3 regions of the Novosphingobium sp. CECT 9465 genome follow, and region 1 is predicted to be linked to each of the others. Evidence: riboswitches for the same ligand, from Rfam matches in the RefSeq annotation. Region 1 holds a riboswitch; each other region holds the start of a gene.
What was found. Region 1 has a riboswitch for cobalamin ahead of LUA85_RS01185 (TonB-dependent siderophore receptor). Riboswitches for the same ligand answer to the same signal wherever they lie in the genome.
Positions count from the first base shown of each region.

Region 1 (4,729 bases):
AAATGCGGCGACATAAGCATCGCGCCGGGCCGTGACCAATTGTACACGGACACCAAGGAGTTCCTGCCGCGCGTTCAAAACGTCGAGGATAGTCCGGTTTCCGACCGAATGTTCAGCCTCGACCCCGCGCAAGGAAAGCTCGGCTGCACGAATGGCAGATCGTAACGACTCCGTGGCGGCTTCGGTAGACCGCCAGCTTGCATAAGATGCACGAACCTGGGCGATAACGTCGCGCTCGACCGCGATTGTCTGCTCGATGGCCGCCGTTTCTCTGGCGACGGCCTGGCGTTGTGCCGCTGCGGGCCTGCCGCCTTGATACAGGGGGACGCTGATTGTCAGCCCCGCTGCGGCGCTATGTGTAGTGGCTGGAATGAACCGCTGGTCCTCGCTTCCAAGGAAATCGGTGTAGCTGCCGTTGGCGAATGCCGAAACGCGCGGCATCACCGCGCCGCGCGCAGACCGGACATCATAACGCGCAGCCGTGCCCACCTTTCGCGCCGCCGCGATGTCGGCATTATCGGTCAGCGCCGTTTCAACTGCGGTTTCAGGCGTGGCAGGCAAGCCGGAAAGCGGCGGTGGAAGTGCCAGATCGTCGGGTGTGGAACCGACCAGCGAGACATAGTTCTCTTTCGAACTCACCAGCTGCGCACGGGCCCGCTCCAGATCAGCGCGGGCCGAATCCAGCCTGGACTGCGATTGGGCAACATCGGTACGCGTGATGTCGCCTACGTCATATCGATCCGACGTGGACTGGAGACCGACTTCGAGCGTGGTGACGTTCTGTGCGTTCAGCCGGACAATCTCGCTATCGCGGATCACATCCCAATAAGCGGCCACGACGCGTGAAAAGACCGACGCTTCCGTAGCACGCAAATCGCTCTGGCCCGCTTCGACGCGCGCCTCGGCGGCCTTGATCGCATTTCTGATCGCCCCTCCGTTGTAGAGCGGGACCGTGACGGATGCCTGGCCGGACACCGATCGGGCGGGCGTTGTCTGGACGGGCACGGTCGTGCCTTGAACCGGTTGTCCGGTACGGAGAATCTGTTCGGTATAGGCTGTGTCTGCGGCGGATAGCGGGCGCCCATCGGCCTTCGCCAGCGGAACGCTTTCGTCCGTCGCCCTTTGGTTTGCCCGCGCTGCCGCAAGGGTTGGATTGGTCCGATACGCTTCAAGGAGAGCCTCCTTGAGTGTTTGGGCATGAACCCCATGCGGAAACACCGTGAAGGCGCTGACGCTCACTGTTGCGGCGAAGCATGCTTTCCGTGCGGTCTGCCACTTCGTGCCTGTGGCGTGGGACGATAACGATGATCTTGCCGCAGGCATGGCGTTTTCCTGGCGATGGTTCCCTGATCCCTTCGCCCCTGACGGTCGCAGGTCACCGCAGTGCTGCGCCACCGTGACCTATCGTTACGAAATGTGTCGCGGTGGATATCCAGACCGGCATCGGCCGTCTGGCATTCGCAGAACCGATGGGCAGGCATAGCGGGGAAATACACCTTTCGTTACAGTCGCTCACACTGGCGAAAAGCTCGTCATTCAGTCGCATGGACGATCAATGGAGAAATCGGCATGCGGCCCCTGACGCTCGTGACCACCGTTCTGGGTGGTATCGCAATGTTTGTCTGCATTCATGCGGCGGGGGCGAAATCGAAAGGCGAGCAGATCGGATTGTTCATCAGTCCTATGGGCGAGCCATTTCGCGTGTCTCCCGGAGCGGAAGAACGTCCTTTCATGACATGGTTCGGCGCGGCTGATCGCAATCAGGATGGAAAGCTGGACAGCGCTGAATTTCGCGCCGATGCCGAGCGCTTTTTTCGGATACTGGATGGCGATGGCGATGGCAGGATCGGAGCCGTGGACATGCAGCGGTATGAAGAGGAAATCGTGCCGGAAATCCATACGCCCACATTGGGGCGAACGCAGCCGTCCATCGCGTCGCTCTTGAAGGAGGCCGGCGGCGCAGGCGGGCGACGCGCTGGCAAGCCTGACGTGGAAGAGCTGAAAAAGAAGCTGCGCGAACTGGAAGCGAAGCGACCGAAGGGACTCGAATTGTTCGGATTGCTACCGATACCCCATCCCGTTGCCTCGGCAGACAGCGATCTCAATTTCGTTGTCAGCGAATCCGAATTCGCCAGTGCCGCAGATTTGCGCTTTCAAGCGCTGGATCGCGACGGCGACAGTCTGTTCACTCCTGCCGATGCGCGGCAGGTTCTGAAAACGGCGCAAAGGCGACGTTGAGCGCGATCAACCCGTGCCTCGGTTGGTTCTGTCGCGGGCAGAAGCAGCCATCCGGCACTTGACTGTCGTCTCTGGCAGGTGCGCTCGCGCAGGACAACTACCTGCCTATTTCAGCCGCTGGGCAATGCCTGCCGTCACGAACCACACCTCGTCGGCCACACGCGCCAAAGCCTGATTGAGCCAGCCCGCTTCATCACGGAACTGGCGGGCAAGTGCATTTTCCGGCACAATCCCTTGCCCCACTTCGTTGGAAACCAGCAGCAGCGTGCCTTGCACCGCCGGTAGCAACTCCGCCAGATTGCTGCGCGCCGCCGCCACATCATGATTGCCCAGCATCAGATTGCTCAGCCACAAGGTCAGGCAATCGACCAGCATCACGCTGTCGTTTGCGTCATGCGCGGCAATCGCTTCTGACAGGGCAAGCGGGCATTCGACTGTTTGCCAGTGACCGGCGCGGTCGGCACGGTGGCGGGCGATGCGCTGCGTCATTTCATCGTCAAATGCCTGCGCGGTGGCGATGTAGATGTGCGGGCCGGGAAGGGCATCGCCCAATTGTTCGGCAAAGCCGCTTTTGCCCGATCGTGCCCCGCCCAATACAAGAACCGTCTTTCCCATTACCGCCACCCCTTGCGTTTCATATTGCGCTGCGACATAGGCGCGTCCGTTACAGGTTCCCAGCGATGGGATGAATAGGGAATCCGGGAATGGCCATCGGCCATGATCCGGGGCTGCCCCCGCAACTGTGATCGGTGAGTCGCCGCTTCGTTATGCCACTGGTTCTTGCGGACCGGGAAGGTGAAGCGGCCGACATTGACCCGAGAGCCAGGAGACCTGCCCGTAACAGTCGTTCTTTCACGCGGACGGGGTGTGCCGGGTGATGATCGAGGAATCCCTCGCGTGACGACTAAGCCAGAGTCGCATGCGGTGGGCTTCGTGTCCTTCGCGTAATCGCTGTCGTGCGGCTCTTTTGACGTTGTTCAAAAGGGGGAAACCCATGTCTGTTGCAAAATCGTCTGTTGCAAAATCGTCTGTTTTCAAGTCGGCCCTGCTCTTGTCGGTGGCCACTGTTCCCGTCGCTGCTCATGCCGAAGATGCTGATACCATCATCGTATCGGCCAACCGCACCCAGCAAACCACATCCGAAGTTGCCCAGTCGGTCACGGTCATCACGCTTGATGACATCACCACGCGGCAATCGGTGGCGGTTACCGATCTGCTCCGCTCTGTCCCCGGCATCACTGTCACCAGCAATGGCGGCCTTGGCACCAGCACGTCGGTCTCCATTCGCGGCGCGGAAAGCGACCAGACGGTCGCGCTGATCGATGGCGTCAAGCTCAACGATCCCTCGACACCGGGCGGCGGCTTCAACTTCGGTAACCTGCTGACCGGCAATATCGAACGGATCGAAGTGGTTCGCGGGTCGCAGTCGGTGCTGTGGGGCAGCCAGGCCATCGGCGGCGTGGTGAACATCGTCACGCGTACGCCCACCGAAGACCTGACGGTGAACGCCTCTGGCGAATATGGCTGGCGCGATACGGCGCGCGTGGTTGGCAATGTGTCGGGCAAGTTCGGCCCGGTTTCGGCAAGCGTCGGCGCTGGCTATCTGCGCACGGACGGCTTTTCGACTTTCAACGAAACGCGCGGCGGCAAGGAGCGCGATGGCTATCGCAACTTCGGTGCGAACGCGAAGTTCGCCATCGCTTTGTCCGATGCGATTTCGATCGATCTGCGCAGCTGGTATTCCGATGGCAAGGTGGGGGTCGATGGCTTCCCGGCACCCACATTCAGCTTTGGCGATACGCCCGAATTTGCCCGGACCAGGGAACTGGTGGGTTACGCCGGGCTTAACGCCGCGCTGTTCGATGGCCGTTTCCGCAACCGTATCGCCTATACGCTGACCGATACGCGCCGCCGCAATACCGATCTGACCGGCGGCACGGAACTGGAAACCTTCAACGCCAAGGGCCGCAACGAACGCTTCGAATATCAGGGCAACGTCGATCTCATCGATACAGTTGGCGCAACCTTCGGGGCTGAAACCGAAAAAGCCAGCTTCCGCACATCAAGCTATGGCAGCCCGTTCTCGCTTGCCGAAGCGCGGATCAACAGCGTCTATGGACAGCTCAGCGCCAGGCCGGTGACCGGTCTCACCTTCAGCGCGGGCCTGCGCCATGACGATCACGATACCTTTGGCGGCAAGACGACATTCTCCGCAGGCGGCGTGTTCACCCCGAACGAAGGCAGCACCACCCTGCGCGCCAGCTATGGCGAGGGCTTCAAGACCCCATCGCTGTTCCAGCTGTTCAGCGAATATGGCAATACCGCTCTGGTTCCCGAATCCTCGCAAGGGTGGGATGCAGGCGTTACCCAGAAGTTGCTGGGTGGCAGGATAGAGGTGGGCGCCACATGGTTCCACCGCGATACGCGCAACCTGATCGGCTTCGTGGGTTGTACGGTGCTGACCGGGATCTGCACCAATCGTCCATTCGGC
Region 1 covers NZ_CAKLBX010000001.1:245,106-249,834, forward strand. Annotated here, with positions in the region: gene LUA85_RS01170 (TolC family outer membrane protein) at 1-1,323, opposite strand, end outside; gene LUA85_RS01175 (hypothetical protein) at 1,384-2,238, shown strand; gene cobU (bifunctional adenosylcobinamide kinase/adenosylcobinamide-phosphate guanylyltransferase) at 2,344-2,853, opposite strand; cobalamin riboswitch at 2,890-3,092, shown strand; gene LUA85_RS01185 (TonB-dependent siderophore receptor) at 3,296-4,729, shown strand, end outside.

Region 2 (4,729 bases), on a different contig from region 1:
GGAGAATTGAATGCGTCCTCCCAGTTCCTTGCCGATGCCGCGAACCAGAACGGGAACAGGCGTGTCCCTGTTGACCGCACCCCGAACATCGTTGGAATGGAATCCACGGCCCCAGTTGGCGTAGAGTTCAAGATGCGGCGTAACCTGATAGGCGATTGACGCCTTGGGAGAGAGAATCGACGCTGAGCCACTGCCTTCGCCCAGCGACGCCGCAACAGAATCTCGTGCACGCACGGAATAGTGATAATAGTCCCCGCGAAGACCACCTGTCACACGCAGTCCCGCCAAGGGTTTCCAAGCGACTTCGCCGTAGAGCGCGGAAGACAATTCCCCGACCCGAAAGTGCCCGAGAGATTCAAGAAATGCGCGGGCAGCCGTTCGATCGACACCAACATTCCCGACGGCGTCGTATCTGTTTTCGGTGCCAAGGCTCACAGCCAGACTGTCAGCGATTTCCCAATGTTTTTGTGCGGACAGCCCGAGGACCCAACGCCGGTCGAACTGCTTGATCTGCGCGCTTGTGCCATCCGGATCGGTGTAAGTGGGGTTCGAGAACATCGACCAGTCGTAAAACTGGGCATAGACATTGGCGCGCCATGTCGGTTGCTTGACCGCGATGTTAGCCACCAGGCGCGTCGTCTCACCCCGCGCGGAAGGATCTGGAGAGCAGAACACATCCGCACACAACGCCGTGCCGATAATGCGCTCGGGGATTTGCTCGGTTGGGTGCCATGTCGCCCGGTAGGCATGGAGAGATGCCTCCAATGTGCCCGCACCGGTCGGCATGCTATATTTCGCGAACCCCGAGTAATGGCGCAGACGTTCAGGTTCCTGCCACGGTCCGTCATAGGCCTTGGCCTGGGCGACAAGCGTGAGGTCTCCGCCGCCCAGGTCGTGCAATGTTCCACCCGCAGCGACGCGGCGCCAACCATATGAACCAGTCTCGGCCGATGCCCATGGCCGGTCATAACCCTTGATGGTCGTCATATAGGCTGCTCCCGCCAGAGCGAAATCACCGCCATCGGCGCGGTAGGGCCCTTTACGAAAATCCTCCCGGCCCACGATCTCCGGAATGAGGCCGTTGAGGTCGAGATAGCCATGACCATGTCCGTGGGTACGAAAGTTCATCTGCACATCATCGATATAGGTACTGAAGTCAGACCCATGGTCGAGGTTGAAACCGCGCAGGAAATACTGGTTGGCTTTGCCGCTCCCAGAATGCTGGGCTGCAACCAGCCCGGGCACCGCTTCCAGCAGTTCGGCCACGCGGAGAAGAGGCCGCACGAGGAGATCGGCCCCTCCGACGCTTCCTTCGCTCGCTGATTTGGCAGTGCCGATCATGGCCTCACCGCGACCGAAAACCACAATGTCGTTACCCGCCACGACTGCATCCGCGCTTGTTTGCGATGCCTTTTCAGAGGTTTCGGCAAATGCCGGTTTTCCGATACAGATCAGCGCAAGGGCGCTGCTGGTAGTAATGGTCTTGATCACTAAATAGTCCCCCGGCGTCTTGCGACGTGGCCGGGGCAAACCCGCGCGAACGGGCGACACGCGCGGCGGCCGGACGCCATGGGCGGCCGACGCACGTCTCCGATGCGGCCCCAGCCGCTCGTTCGTCGCTCAGACGGAGTTCACCGTGCCGCAGCCATCCTCTGGACCAAGGCAAGAGCGACCAGACGCCGGCAGGTCTCCTGGCTCACGGGTCACAGCTTGATGCACGCCTTCCCAGACCTCGCATGATTTAGCGTCCGGCCCAGTGGCTGCCCCTTCCAAGAGGAGCGATGTACATCGCGCTATCCGCTTACAGTTGCAGAGACAGCCGCGGATTTGGAAGCAAGCTTCCGCACCGCATTCCCGATTAAGCCCCTTTCGGGGGCACCGGCGCGATCAATGAAAGGCGGACTAGTCTGCCCGTCGATACCTCACCTAACTGAAGTGATCGGAAAAGCCAATAACGCTTGGAGCAGGGATTGAATCAACGATTACTGCATCCCGCGCCACCATTGCCATTGGCACGGCCAGAGCGCACCAACCGCGCGCACTCGATTTGAATGGCGGGTTTTCACTGAACCTATCGTTGGCCATCGGACTCCTGTACGACCGGAAGTGGTCGCCTGCTGCCCCTGCAATCGCCGCCTACAAGGTGGCAAATGCAGCCCTATATTCGGTCATTCCGAGGTCATTTCAATCGCATCAAAACCCGCTGGTCAGTGGATTGCCGTCTAAGAATTTGATGGCAGGCACTGACCAGATTGTTGCCTAGCCCCTTTTGCTCTGCTGATCTCGATTGCCGATGTTCGCTAAATGTTCCAGAATGGTTGCGTCTGATTCCCTCGCAAAAGGCCCTTACGGCTGTGACAAAGCTTTACCTCGATTTCGACAGCTTCTTCGCATCGGCCGAGCAACATTTTAATCCAGTCCTGCGTGGGAAGCCGGTTGGTGTAGTACCGCTAGATGTCCGGCACACTGGTTGCATTGCAATCAGCCGCGAAGCGAAGCGGGCGGGGGTCCCCTCTGGTGCTTCGGTAAGCGAAGCCAGAGCGATCGTGCCAGAGATGATTTTCATCGTAGCACGGCCTGATGCGTACGTTCGGCTCCATCACCGTATCCTCGCTGTAATCGAGGGCTGCCTGCCGATCGAAAAAGAGCGCTCGATCGACGAACTGGTATGCAACTTGGTTGCATCAGAAGTAAGCGCCGACGGAAGGCGGCGTTGACGTAAGTCTATTTGGCCTTCCGCGGGCGCGGCGCCCATTTCTTTGCCAGCGCTGCTAAGCGGTTATGGATCATGTCGATGTCGGGCTGAGCATCGGTATCATGGTCGTCCCCCAGGGCTTCCAACGCCTCTTCATGGTATTCATGTGTCGGATCGGCCAGGGCTTCCAGCTTCTCGGCATAGCCCCAAGGTCCGCCTGAGTCCTCTGGCGGTCGCATGCCGGTGGCTGCGAGCAGGCGAGGATAGCTGCCTTGGGGCTCGGCCGGAGCGATGCCCTGGATTTTGACGCTGTGCTCCCAGGCATCACCGAAGTCGTATAGGTATCGGAAGGACTTGCCCCGCATTCCCTCTAGAGCCTGACCCAGGGTCGCCTTGCGGGCATCGAGCGGACCGCCAAAGCCATATTCGGGATCCGGGATGCCGAAGCCGGTACGGCCGAAGGTCAACTCCCACAGATGACTGTCCGTCCACGCCAATGCCGCCTGGAAGACGCTGTGAAGACGGTCAAGCCTGATACCCAGCGGCACTTCGATCATGCGGCTGACGGCCGGGGTCACGTCGTCCAGGGTGATTGTCATCCGCACGATGAAGGCGTTGCTCAAGCAGCATACTCCAGGTTCTGGACCTCTCTCGCCGCCTGCCAGTGCCATTGCAGCAATTCGTCGATCCGGTTGATCGGGTGGTTGCCGATACGCGCGATAACGTCGGTAAACCAAGCTTCGGGTTCCACGCCGTTCAGGCGGCATGTTTCGACAAGCGAGTAAAACAGGGCCGAAGCATCTCCGCCCTTGGTCGAACCGACGAACATCCAGTTGCGCCGACCAAGTGCAATGCCGCGCAAGGCATTCTCGACCAGGTTGTTGCTGATCTCGAGCAGGCCATCGTCGCAATAGCGGATCATCGCCGCCCACCGGTTGAGCGGATAACGGCAAGCCTTCGCCAATGCGCTGTCCGAAGACAGCCCGCGCATCTGTGCTTCGAGCCAGGGCCGTAAGGCAGCCAGTTGCGGTGCGGCCAGCTGCTTGCGGACCCGCCGTCGTGCATCAGGTGGTGCGCCCTTGATGTCGCGCTCGATCGCGAACAGCTCGCCTATCCTCACGACGGCCTCGGCCGCGACCGGCGACGGGTTCTTTTCCAGAATGTCGGTAAACTTGCGCCGCGCATGTGCCCAGCAACCCACCTCGGTCACGTTGCGTGGGGCCTTCGTCTTCGGGTCGCGATACAGCGCGTTGTAGCCGGCATAGCCATCCGCTTGGAGATATCCCTGATACCCGGCGAGATGGGCTGCGGGATGCTCGCCGCCGCGGCCGGTGGTGAAGCGGAACGCCACAGCAGGCGGGCTCATGTCACCACTCGAACGACCATCGCGCAGATACACCCAGAAGTAGGCTGTGTGGCTGCCGTTCTCACCCATGAGCAATGTAACCGGGGTCTCGTCACCATGGATCTTGGGAGCCTGGAGGACGTAGGCGAGCAAGCGTTCTGCGAGCGGGGCCATCAACCAAGCCAGCTTGCGGGACCAACGCCCCATTACATCGCGATCAATGTCCACGCCCTGGCGCCGCAAGATCACCGACTGGCGGTGCCAGGGTTGATGATCCACGAAGCGGCTGACGACCAGATGCGCAAGCAGCGCGCTGCTCGCCATGACCTTGGGCAACGGCAGATCGATGGCGGGAGTCTGTCGGATCGTCTCGCAGGCCCGGTAGGCGATACGAGGACGAACATGGCGCAGGACGCGGAAGCGGGCCGGCACATAATCCAGAACTTCGGTGACGTCTTCGCAGATGACAGTTTCCATGCCACCGCAGCCACAGGGCTCTGGGCGATGTTCCGTCGTCAGGCGCGGGACGTGCGCCGGGATCGGCATCCGGGCTCCAGCCTTGCGTGCCGATTTCAGCTTTGACGCTGCGGCTACGTCGTCATTGGCCGGCTCCGGGGCCTCGACCTCGTCGAACATCAGGCGCAGTTGCGCGATATCCATCTTTTCGGAGCTGCGACCGAACTGGACGC
Region 2 covers NZ_CAKLBX010000002.1:30,250-34,978, reverse strand. Annotated here, with positions in the region: gene LUA85_RS18465 (TonB-dependent receptor) at 1-1,491, opposite strand, end outside; cobalamin riboswitch at 1,664-1,898, opposite strand; gene LUA85_RS18460 (hypothetical protein) at 2,355-2,717, shown strand; gene LUA85_RS18455 (plasmid pRiA4b ORF-3 family protein) at 2,725-3,318, opposite strand; gene LUA85_RS18450 (IS66 family transposase) at 3,315-4,729, opposite strand, start outside.
Region 2: it holds a riboswitch for cobalamin, as region 1 does, so the genes downstream of both, LUA85_RS18465 (TonB-dependent receptor) here and LUA85_RS01185 (TonB-dependent siderophore receptor) in region 1, are expected to answer to the same signal.

Region 3 (4,729 bases), on a different contig from region 1:
CATGTTCGTGCAGGCGGCAGCTATGCCGAGGACGATCTTGATCTGCTATTGGGTGGGCGCGGTCTGCTTTCCAGACTGTTCAGGCCGATGTTCCGCCTCGTGAACAAAAGCTGGCATATGGCCCCGCTGGGGTTTCTGTTCGGGCTTGGGTTCGATACAGCAACCGAAGTTGCCATTCTGGGCATGTCGGCCAGCCAGGCCGCCGATGGCCTGTCGATCGGGACAATCCTGGTCCTGCCCGCCCTGTTCGCGGTCGGTATGGCCCTCATCGATACGGCGGACGGCGTGGTGATGCTGGGCGCTTATGAATGGGCCTTCGTGAAGCCGATCCGCAAGCTCTACTACAACATCACCATCACCCTGATCTCGGCCATCGTGGCGATTGTCATTGGTGGAATCGAAACGCTGGCCCTGATTGGCGACAAGCTGGCCCTTACGGGTGCGCCATGGCGGATCGCCATTGAACTGGGTGAAAATTTCAATGGTCTGGGCTTCGCCATCATCGGTCTTTTCGTGTTCTGCTGGCTGGCGAGTTACGCGATCTATCGATGGAAGCGGTTCGATGAAATCGAGGTTTCGGTCGGTGCCTGACCGTCCACGTTGCGTGAAGCAACATCATCAATTGGCTTGGCTGGCATTTTCGTCTAGAGCGCGCGGTGAAGGATCGGGGTAACCCGCCCTTCAATGATCGCGCCGGTGCCCCGCAAGGGGCTTAATCGGGAATGCGGTGCGGGAGCGTGCTCCCAAATCCGTGGCTGTCCCTGCAACTGTAAGCGGATAGCGCGATGCACATGCTCCTGAATTCAGGAGCAGCCACTGGGCAGCGCGCAAGCGCCAAGTCTGGGAAGGCGTGCATCAAGCTGTGACCCGCGAGCCAGGAGACCTGCCGGCGCACCGGTCGCTCTTGCCTGATCCAGGGGATGGTCACGGCACGGTAACTCTCCGTCTGAGCGACGAAGCTGTGTGGCTGGGGCTGCACGGGTTGCGTGGTTACGGGTGCTTTGTCGCGCCCGCCCGTCGTCGCGCGCCGACCGGACTTGTCCGGCAAGCCCCGCCGTGTCTCGCTCTGGCGCGCGGGGAAGTTACTATGCCAGACCTGTCCAAGGCGTCCCTGTCCAAGGTGCCGGTCACCATCATCACGGGCTTTCTGGGCGCGGGGAAAACCACGCTCATCAGCCACCTGATCCACAATGCCGGTGGCCGCAGGCTGGCCGTGGTGGTCAACGAATTCGGTTCTCTGGGTGTGGATGGCGAGATTCTGCAGTCCTGCGCCATTCCTGATTGCCCGGCGGAAAACATCGTAGAGCTGGCCAATGGCTGCATCTGCTGCACCGTGGCGGACGATTTCATCCCGACGGTGGAAAAGCTGCTGGCGCTTGATCCGCGCCCCGATCACATCCTGATCGAGACATCGGGTCTGGCGTTGCCAAAGCCGCTGCTCAAGGCGTTCGACTGGCCTGCGATCCGCAGCCGGATCACCGTGGACGGCGTGCTGGCGCTGGCCGATGCCGAAGCGGTCGCGGCAGGCCGGTTCGCGCCCGATGTGGCAGCGCTTGACGCCCAGCGCGCCGCCGATCCGAGCATCGATCACGAGACGCCGCTGTCGGAAGTGTTCGAGGATCAGCTGGCCTGCGCCGACATGATCCTGCTGACCAAGGTCGATCTGGCCGGACCCCAAGGCGTAGCCGCCGCGCGCGCGATCATTGCGGCAGAGCTTAGTCGCCCGGTTCCGGTGATAGAACTGACCGAAGGCGTGGTCGATCCGCGTGTGATCCTGGGGCTTGATGCCGCAGCCGAGGACGACATCGCCGCGCGCCCATCGCACCATGATGGTGAGGATGATCACGAACACGACGACTTTGACAGCACCGTTATCGAATGGGGCGAGATCGCCGATCCGGCGGCGCTGGTCGCGCGGATCGAGACGCTGGCCCGCGATCACCATATCCTGCGCGTAAAGGGCTATGCCGCCGTTGCGGGAAAGCCGATGCGGCTGCTGGTGCAGGCGGTGGGCGCGCGGGTGCGGCACCAGTACGATCGCCCGTGGCGCCCTGACGAGCCGCGCCGCACCACGCTGGTCGCCATTGCCGAGCACGATCACGTCGACGCCGATGCCATTCGCGCGGTGCTGCTGGCGTAAGGCGCGGGCCATGCACGTCATTTTCCGCGAAACGCACGGGATGGAGGAAACCGCCGTCCCGCAGGATCTGGGGCAAGAGCCCGCGGATCTTGTGGTCCTGTCCTTTTCGGACAGCGATCTGGGGGCGTTCGCGGCGGCATGGCATCAGGCCCGTGCAGACGATGCGACATTTCCTTCGCTGCGGCTCGCCAATCTGGCGGCGCTGATGCATCCGCTGTCGGTCGACACGTATGCCGAGCGGACGCTGTCGGGCGCAAAGGCGATCCTGATCCGGCTGATCGGCGGCACGCCCTATTGGAGCTACGGGCTGCAACAGGTCGAGGCGCTGGCCCGGTCGCGCGGGATCGTGCTGGCCGTGCTGCCCGGCGACGGCTTTGAGGATGCGCGGCTGGATGCGGCCTCGACCGTGCCGGTGACCGCGTTGCGCGAACTTGCGCAGTGGTGCGATGCTGGCGGTGCAAGGGCGGCGCAGGCGGCGCTTGCCGCGCTGTCGCAGCTGGCGGGGCTGATTGATGCCCCCGCCCGGACATTCGATCCGCTGCTGATGGCGGGAGGCTGGCATCCCGGCCGGGGCGTGATCGATCTTGAAGCCTTTGCGCGCGATCCCGCAAGGCCGCTGGTCCTGATCGTGTTCTATCGTTCTTACCTGACCGCCCACGATCTGGACCCGTTTGCCGCCCTGCATACCGCGTTCGAGCAGCGCGGTTTCGATGCATTGTCGATCTTCGTCCCCTCGCTGAAAGCCCCGCAGGTGCGCGAACAGGTGGACCGCTGGGTGCGCGGGCTTGGCCCGGCAGCGATCATCAACGCTACCGCTTTTTCCGCGCGGGGCGATGACGGCGCCACCCCGCTTGATGGCGCGGGCGTTCCCGTGTTTCAGCTGGCGCTGGCCACGTCCGGGCGCGCGGGATGGGCAGCGGCTTCGCGCGGGCTTTCCCCGGCAGACCTTGCCATGCACGTGGTCTTGCCCGAAATTGACGGGCGGGTGTTTGCAGGCGTCGCCAGCTTCAAGGAGGCGGGGACGCGCGATCCCGCGCTTGGCTTTGCCCGCACCATCCATCGCGCCGATGCAGGCCGGGTTGGGGCGATCACCGCGCGGGTGGCGGGCTGGATCGCACTTGCCCAAACGCCGGTTGCAGAACGGCGGGTTGCGCTGGTCCTGTCTACTTATCCCGGCAAGACATACCAGATGGCCCACGCCGTGGGGCTGGATGCGCTGGCTTCTGCCGAGGCGATCCTGGCCGATCTGGCCGAGGCGGGATATGCCACTGACGCGCAGGCCGGACTGGCAGCGCTCCTTCAATGCACACATCAGCACTGGCCGATGGCAGAGTACCGCAAGGCTTTGGCAGCACTGCCCGATACCCTGCGCGCTGAACTTTTCGCCGCATGGGGCGAGCCGGAAGCCGATGCTGCCGCCGCCGATGGCGCGTTCCGTTTTGCCGCGCTGCCCATCGGCAACGCGCTGGTAGCCTTGCAGCCCGAACGCGGCGAACGCGCCCATCGCGACGGCGACTATCACGACCTGTCCCGCTGCCCGCGCCATGGCTATGTGGCGTTCTACCTGTGGCTGCGCCAGCGAAGCGTGGACGCGCTGGTGCATATCGGCGCACATGGCACACTGGAATGGCTGCCGGGCAAATCAGTCGCGCTGTCCGATGCTTGCTGGCCCGAGGCGCTGACCGGCGCGATGCCGGTGATCTATCCGTTCATCGTCAACGATCCCGGCGAAGCGGCGCAGGCCAAGCGCCGGATCAGCGCGGTTACGATCGGGCACGTTCCCCCGCCACTGGTGCAAACGCAAAGCGGTGCGGGGCTGGCCCGGATCGAGGCGCTGCTGGATGAATTCTCCAACGCTGGCGGGCTGGACCCGGCCCGCCGCGACCGTCTGCAAGTGAACATCCGCGACGAAGCGCGCGTGCTGGGACTTGAGGCGGAACTGGGCCTTGATGACGCGGCCACGCTGGTCGAGGCGATCACCCGGATCGACCGCTTCGTTTGCGATGTAAAGGACAGCCAGTTCGGTGACGGGCTGCATGTGTTCGGGCGGGGAGATCAGGGCGCAGCCGAGCGGGCCGGATTGCTGGCGGCACTCGACGGACGCCGCGTTCCGCCCGGTCCCTCCGGCTCCCCCTTTCGCGGGCGCAGCGATGTGCTGCCAACCGGGCGAAACCTTTATGCGATAGACCCGCGCGCCGTGCCTTCACGCGCGGCCCATGCCCAAGGGGTGACACTGGCAGAGGAGCTGATCCGGCGGCATCTGCAGGATCACGGCGATTATCCGCGCGGGCTGGTGGTCGATCTGTGGGGATCGGCCACGATGCGCACGGCGGGCGAGGAATTCGCCATGGCGCTGCACCTGCTGGGCGCAAAGCCGCTGTGGGACACCGCGTCCGAACGGGTAACAGGCATCGAAATCCTGCCGCTGGCGCTGCTGGACCGGCCGCGTATCGATGTGACGTTGCGGATTTCCGGCCTGTTCCGCGATGCCTTTCCTGCGCTGCCGATACTGTTTGGCCAAGCGGTGCGCGCGCTGTGTTTGCGCGATGAACCGGCGGACTGGAACCCGTTTGCAGGGCAGGCTGCGGC
Region 3 covers NZ_CAKLBX010000002.1:36,062-40,790, forward strand. Annotated here, with positions in the region: gene LUA85_RS18470 (HoxN/HupN/NixA family nickel/cobalt transporter) at 1-591, shown strand, start outside; cobalamin riboswitch at 678-906, shown strand; gene cobW (cobalamin biosynthesis protein CobW) at 1,088-2,140, shown strand; gene cobN (cobaltochelatase subunit CobN) at 2,151-4,729, shown strand, end outside.
Region 3: it holds a riboswitch for cobalamin, as region 1 does, so the genes downstream of both, cobW (cobalamin biosynthesis protein CobW) here and LUA85_RS01185 (TonB-dependent siderophore receptor) in region 1, are expected to answer to the same signal.